3 regions of the Heyndrickxia acidicola genome follow, and region 1 is predicted to be linked to each of the others. Evidence: riboswitches for the same ligand, from Rfam matches in the RefSeq annotation. Region 1 holds a riboswitch; each other region holds the start of a gene.
What was found. Region 1 has a riboswitch for S-adenosylmethionine ahead of A5N88_RS17035 (alpha/beta hydrolase). Riboswitches for the same ligand answer to the same signal wherever they lie in the genome.
Positions count from the first base shown of each region.

Region 2: it holds a riboswitch for S-adenosylmethionine, as region 1 does, so the genes downstream of both, A5N88_RS09010 (2,3-diketo-5-methylthiopentyl-1-phosphate enolase) here and A5N88_RS17035 (alpha/beta hydrolase) in region 1, are expected to answer to the same signal.
Region 3: it holds a riboswitch for S-adenosylmethionine, as region 1 does, so the genes downstream of both, A5N88_RS20615 (O-acetylhomoserine aminocarboxypropyltransferase/cysteine synthase family protein) here and A5N88_RS17035 (alpha/beta hydrolase) in region 1, are expected to answer to the same signal.

Region 1 is NZ_KV440953.1:3,635,514-3,637,782, forward strand. It holds SAM riboswitch class I at 410-521, shown strand; gene A5N88_RS17035 (alpha/beta hydrolase) at 888-1,706, shown strand.
Region 2 is NZ_KV440953.1:1,928,750-1,931,018, reverse strand. It holds gene A5N88_RS09015 (pyridoxal phosphate-dependent aminotransferase) at 1-951, shown strand, start outside; SAM riboswitch class I at 1,025-1,136, shown strand; gene A5N88_RS09010 (2,3-diketo-5-methylthiopentyl-1-phosphate enolase) at 1,351-2,269, shown strand, end outside.
Region 3 is NZ_KV440953.1:4,427,250-4,429,518, forward strand. It holds gene A5N88_RS20610 (GntR family transcriptional regulator) at 1-264, shown strand, start outside; SAM riboswitch class I at 635-749, shown strand; gene A5N88_RS20615 (O-acetylhomoserine aminocarboxypropyltransferase/cysteine synthase family protein) at 895-2,199, shown strand; gene metX (homoserine O-acetyltransferase MetX) at 2,213-2,269, shown strand, end outside.

The DNA.
Region 1 (2,269 bases):
ATGTACCAATTATTTGATTCAAATCTAAACCGTCCGCGGAAAGCGAGTGCCTGCAGGTGAAATCAACAGGCAAGTTTAACAGAGACTTTGCAAAAGTGATCCACCTTGGTGCCGCACCGTTTTAAGCAGAATGCGAAGCCAAACAGCGGACACAGCTTTTTTTAAGGAGTTTTCAAGATTGGCAAGGCTCTTTTCGTAAACTTTGTTTTTATATAACACAAAAAAATTATGAATTTCACAGCCTAAGTAGTAAACCTGTGAATTGCTTACGAAAAGATGCCGCGAAGACTCATTTAACACAGGATTTAAGACTTTTGCGAAGAGCAATAATATATGCCAAAACAGCCAAAAACAAAGAAATTGACAAACGAAAGAGCTCATGATAGTTTTAAAGTTAATTTAATGGTACTTCTTATCAAGAGAGGTGGAGGGATTTGGCCCTTGGAAACCTCGGCAGCAGACTTTATGTATTAAAGCACTGTGCCACATCCAGCAGGCAAGAAAAGCCTGATAGATAGGAAGAGCGGATTTCCATATGTTGAAAACCCCTCTTCGAAACTGTAGAGGGGTTTATTTTATGTTTAGGTAAGGCTCTTTTCGTAAACTTTGTTGCTATTGGAAACAAAAATATCATTGTAAATATATGTTAGTATTAAAAGTTATAAAGAGCTTACGAAAAGATGCCACGAAGACAGACAACAAACGGGATAATCCTTACGTAAAGCAACAATCTATGCGAAAACAGCCTAACGTAATTATAAACTGCTTAACAGTTAACCAATAGTGTCTTTGTCTAGCTCCAGTACTGAGGGCAAGGAGTTTGAACTTTTCTTGTAATACCAACTAAGTTTATTGGATATATGGGTTTTAAAAATGGAGGTGGCAGAATGGAACAGCAAGTTATGATTGAATGGCAGGAGAAGGGATTAGCAGCTACTGTCCATTATCCTGAGTCACTAAGCAATACAAGCCGTTTTCCGCTTATCATTATATGTCATGGCTTTACGGGGAGCAGGCAGGGGGTGCATCGCCTGTTTGTTAATGCGGCAAGAAGGCTTGCGGAGAAAGAGTATGCTGTACTTCGATTTGATTATTCAGGCTGTGGAGAAAGTGAAGGAGAGTATGGGCGCACGTATTTTGACGAGTTTATTCAGCAAACCCGGCAGGCCATAGCATTCGGAAGGCAGCTTGAGTACATTGACAGCGCGAATGTCATATTGCTTGGACATAGCCTGGGCGGCGCGATTGCCCTCTATACAGCAGTGTTGGATGGGAATATTAGCAGGCTGATTTTGTGGTCTGCAGTGGGAAACCCCTTTGAAGATATTGTCAGCATTGTTGGAGAAAAGGCATACAGAAGTTTTCAGGCAGAGGGTAAAGCTTCCCTGGATTATTTGGGGTACAGCTTTACAAAAGACTTTTTTGATTCCATGATACCCTATCAGCCTTTATTAAAGGCTTCAGCCTATAAAGGAGATGTTTTTATCATCCATGGGACAGCGGATGATGAAATCCCATCTGCTTACAGTGAAGAGTATGACAAGAAGTTTTGTTCACGACAAAAAGGAATGTGTGAAAGCTACTTCATACAAGGTGCAGGGCACACCTACTCCTCCTGCGGTGAGAAAGAGGAGCTGGTCCGCCATACGCTCTCTTGGCTTTTTAAAACGGAAAAGCAAAACGAAAATGCAGAGATCCCCAATTAAACAAATAATTCAAGCGTCCTGCTCTTTGAGGCAGGGTGCTTTTTAGATCCTGTGATAAGGGGTATAAAACTTACAGTTAAATAGTATGATTAGGCTCAGCTAAAGCTCTATGTTGATATGGTCCCATGCTGAAATGAAGGGAAAAGCAGATTCCCGCTAAAAAAGGCGCGGCAAGGGAGCATCCCGATTTTAAAGGCGGCTGAAATATTATCGTCCCACCTGAATCCTGGTGCAGGTTAAAACCGCTAAAATGAACTGAGCCTGGTATTCAAGGATTAAACTAGTACCTATGAAGGGAATGAAATATAATATAATCGAAACTGTCATTTGTCAAAAGCTTGAAAAATGAAATACTAGTCAAGCTTGAGCTAATAGACAGGATCGTTCTTTTTTTGCACTTTGGTGCCTGGATGTGAGGTTCCTTAAATTTTGCTGCTATTGAAGCGAAGACAGACAATATATGGGTTTATTCATTATACGGGAAGCAATAATCAATGCAAATAGCTTAGGCATAACACCTTTCTGTATACTTCTTATAATATGAATACTTTTCGGACGAAAGC
Region 2 (2,269 bases), 1.7 Mb from region 1:
TTGAAGGAAGCAGCGGCAGCTTTTTATGAGCGTGAATACGGTGTCAAAGCAGATCCAGCCAAGGAAATAGCCATATTATTTGGGGGCAAGGCCGGGTTGGTAGAGCTTCCTCCATGCCTTCTAAATCCAGGGGATACGGTCTTAGTGCCTGATCCCGGTTATCCGGACTACTGGTCTGGAGTAGCACTTGCCCAAGCGAAAATGCATACTATGCCTCTTTTGGAGGAAAACGGATTTAAGCCTGATTTTTCATCCATCAGTACAGAAGAGGCTGAAAAAGCAAAATTAATGTTCTTGAACTATCCGAATAATCCGACAGGAGCTACTGCTGATTTGGCCTTTTTTAAAAAAACCATTGAATTTGCCAATGAACATGATATCTGTGTCGTGCATGACTTTGCCTATGGCGCTATTGGCTTTGATGGAAAGAAACCTGTTAGTTTTTTGCAGGCTGAAGGAGCGAAAAAGGTCGGAATTGAAATTTACACCTTTTCTAAAACCTATAACATGGCAGGCTGGCGGGTTGGTTTTGCAATAGGCAATGAGAGTGTAATCGAAGCATTGAATCTTTTTCAGGATCATCTATACGTAAGTCTTTTTGGAGCAGTACAAGAGGCTGCAGCGGCCGCATTATTGGAATCACAGGAGTGTGTAGATGCACTTGTTTCTATGTATGAAACAAGAAGAAACATTTTGGTGGAAGGACTCCGAAAGATTGGCTGGAACATTGCCGCTCCAAAGGGATCATTTTTTGCCTGGCTAAAGGTCCCTGAAGGATATACTTCTGAACAATTTTCTGATGTACTTTTATACCAGGCAAAGGTAGCAGTAGCACCCGGAATTGGTTTTGGTACCTATGGTGAAGGATATGTGCGTGTTGGCTTGCTGGAAACGGAAGAGCGGCTTCGGGAAGCGGTTGAAAGAATCGGAGACTTAAAAATATTTAAATAATTTTCAATTGACAATATTGTGTATGGATGGCATAATCCTATTTGAATTAACAATCTGATAATTATATAACTATTTCTTATCAAGAGCAGGCGGAGGGACGAGCCCATTGAAGCCCGGCAACCGATCTAAGGATTTTCTTTAGGCACGGTGCTAATTCTTGCAGCTAAAAGGCTGAGAGATAAGAAGACGGTAGAATTCCACCTCTTCTTATCGAAGAGGTTTTTTATTGTTTATGAAAAGAAAAGGTAAGAAATCGCTCGAGTCATAAGCCCAGCCATCATTGAAGGGGAAGAACACCCTTCAAAGCTGCCTTGTCTTATGCTGTTCGCCGATGGTCAATCGCCCTCCGCTTTTATTGTAGTCAACAAGTTTTTGCATAATTGGTTAAGAGGTGAGGAAATGAGTGAAGTAACAGCAACGTATAAATTTTATGGAAAACCGGGAACTTTCGAAAAAAAGGCTGAGGACATTGCTCTTGGATTAACAGTGGGATCATGGACGAACCTGGCCATATTGGAAAAGGAGCAGCTAAAAAAGCATAAAGGTTATGTTTTGAAAGTTATTGAGGGAGTAGATGAAGATGGCAGAACCTTTGCTGAAATTATCATTTCTTATCCATCAGTAAATTTCAGTCCTGATCTGCCAGCCATTCTTACTACGGTTTTTGGAAAGCTTTCGTTAGATGGAGAAGTAAAACTTTTAAATTTGGAATTTTCAGAGTCGGTTGAAAGGAATTTTCCCGGTCCGAGATTTGGAATCGATGGCATTAGAGATAGGCTGGGCGTAACAGATCGTCCGCTGGTGATGAGCATATTTAAAGGGGTAATCGGCAGAGATTTACTATTTCTTGAAAAACAGCTTCGAGATCAGGCTCTGGGGGGTGTAGATTTAGTTAAGGATGATGAAATCCTTTTTGAAAGTAATCTAGCTCCATTTGCTGAGCGTATCAAAATGGGGAGAAGAGTCCTGGATGAAGTGCATGAGCAAACGGGACATCGAACACTCTATGCGGTCAATCTTACAGGACGCACATCGGAGGTTATTTCCAAGGCACGGCTTGCAAGAGAACTTGGTGCAGATGCTCTTCTTTTCAACGTATTTACATACGGTTTAGATGTATTGCAGGAACTTAGAGAAGACCCGGAAATTGACATTCCCTTAATGGCTCACCCTGCATTTAGTGGAGCGTTTACCCAATCGAGCCACTATGGGGTTTCCCATAAGCTATTTCTTGGAAAACTTCTTCGGTTGGCTGGAGCGGACTTTGGTTTATTTCCATCTCCATATGGAAGCGTTGCCCTTGAAAGAGAAGCAACCC
Region 3 (2,269 bases), 790 kb from region 1:
AAAGCATCAGGAAATCGGTTCCTCATTGAATTCTTAAATAAGATATTGTCTCAGATTGATATTTACCTGCTCATTTATGATGCCTTCCATCATTTTGAACAGGGAAGCAGCCATGAATGGGCGGATCATTCAGCCCTTGTTGAAGCCGTTAAACAAAATGATCAAAACCTGTTCGAGGAGAGATTAATCAACCATCTGCAATACAGCCTTGAAGAGCTCAAAGTGGATATTATCAATTATCAGCCCCTGCAAAATTTATTTTAGCAGGGCTTTTTTCTGTTCAAGGTACGGACATCCTTCGGCACAAGCAGGCTCCTTTCTGTCCAGTGGAATGCAAGTGCCTGGAGCAGAAGCCAATAGAGAACTATACCTTGTTTTTACATGTACAAAAACAGTCTGAGCAAAAAACGTAATGAGCCCTTCTTATTAGGTTTTCTGTATTCAGCAAAAAAAATTTTTTACTGCAATGATGTAAACGAACATCCCTTTAACATCGCCTTTTCATTCCATTTCGTATTCTAAAAAATAATAGAATCTTCGAATTTCTTAAAAAGCATGGTTGACTTTTCCTCTGGGCTCCACTATAATCCATTTCAAGATGAATTTTAATTTTTCATAAAATTGAATGAAATTACTCTTATCGAGAGCGGCGGAGGGACTAGGCCCTTTGAAGCCCGGCAACCTTCAGGCAGGAATGCTTGAAAAGGTGCTAATTCCTACAGATCTAACCAGGATCTGAAAGATAAGGGGAGGATACGAATATACGCCCTCTTCTTATGAAGAGGGCTTTTTATTTTCCCCCCTGCACTCCTCATCCTAAGATATTGCAGCAAAGAGGAATTTCTCGATGCACGTCCTATTTCATTACCCACAAAAAATTAGGAGGAATGCAAAATGACAAACGAATCAAAAGCACTTCGCCCAGAAACTTTATTACTTCACGGAGGACAACAGCCTGACCCTGCAACAGGATCACGTGCTGTGCCTATCCACAAAACGACTTCCTATGTATTTAAAGACACAGACTATGCTCAAGGACTATTCGCACTTCAGCAGGAGGGATTCATCTATACACGTATCGGGAACCCGACGGTAGATGTTTTTGAAAAACGCGTTGCTTTGCTTGAAGGAGGAACAGCTGCTGTTGCCGTATCGTCCGGTGCCGCAGCGATTGCCTTTTCCATCCTGAATGTGGCCGAGGCAGGCGACGAAATCGTGGCTGCCAGCAATCTCTACGGCGGAACCTATAACCTGTTTGCCGTAACGCTGCCAAAATACGGCATCACGACAAAATTCGTTGATTCATCCGATCCGGAAAACTTCCGCAAAGCGATCACGCCAAAAACAAAAGCGATTTTCTCTGAAATTATCGGAAATCCAAGCCTGCAGGTGCTGGATGTTGAAGCCGTTGCAGATATTGCACACGAAAACGGGATTCCGCTGATTGTTGATAATACATTTGGTACACCATATTCCACAAATCCAATTAAATGGGGCGCTGATGTAGTGGTTCATTCGGCTACCAAATGGATTGGCGGACATGGAACAACCATTGGCGGAGTGATTGTGGATGCCGGCAAATTCGACTGGAACAGCGAAAAATTCCCTGGCTTCAGTGAACCGGATCATAGCTACCATGGACTTCGCTATGGAGTGGATGTGCCGCAGGCTGCGTTTGCCACAAAGCTTCGTGTACAGCTCCTTCGCGATTTTGGTCCTGCGTTAAGCCCTGACAGCGCATTCCTGCTGCTTCAAGGACTGGAAACCCTGCATTTGCGTGTACCAAAGCATACTGAAAATGCTCAGGCGGTGGCAGAGTTTTTAGAAAACCACCCTGCAGTAGATTGGGTAAGCTATCCTGGACTTTCCAGCCATCCATCCCATGAGCTGGCCAAAAAATACTTTAAGGACAGCGCAGCGGGCTCCATCGTAACATTCGGCATTAAAGGCGGAAGGGACGCGGGACGCAAGGTAGTCGACAATGTTACCCTCTGGTCACATGTTGCGAATGTAGGGGATGCAAAATCTCTTATTATCCACCCTGCTTCTACTACCCACCAGCAGCTGAGCGGCGACGATCTTAAACAATCCGGTGTAACGGAAGAACTGGTTCGCCTTTCTGTCGGTTTAGAAGCGAAAGAGGATATCATCGCCGATCTGGAACAGGCCATTCTAAAAGCAGCTGCTGTTTCTGTTTGATCGGGAGCCGCAAATGGAATTACATCAGACGATAGCCGACAGGGACAGCAGGGTTTTCATTGGGCAGCTA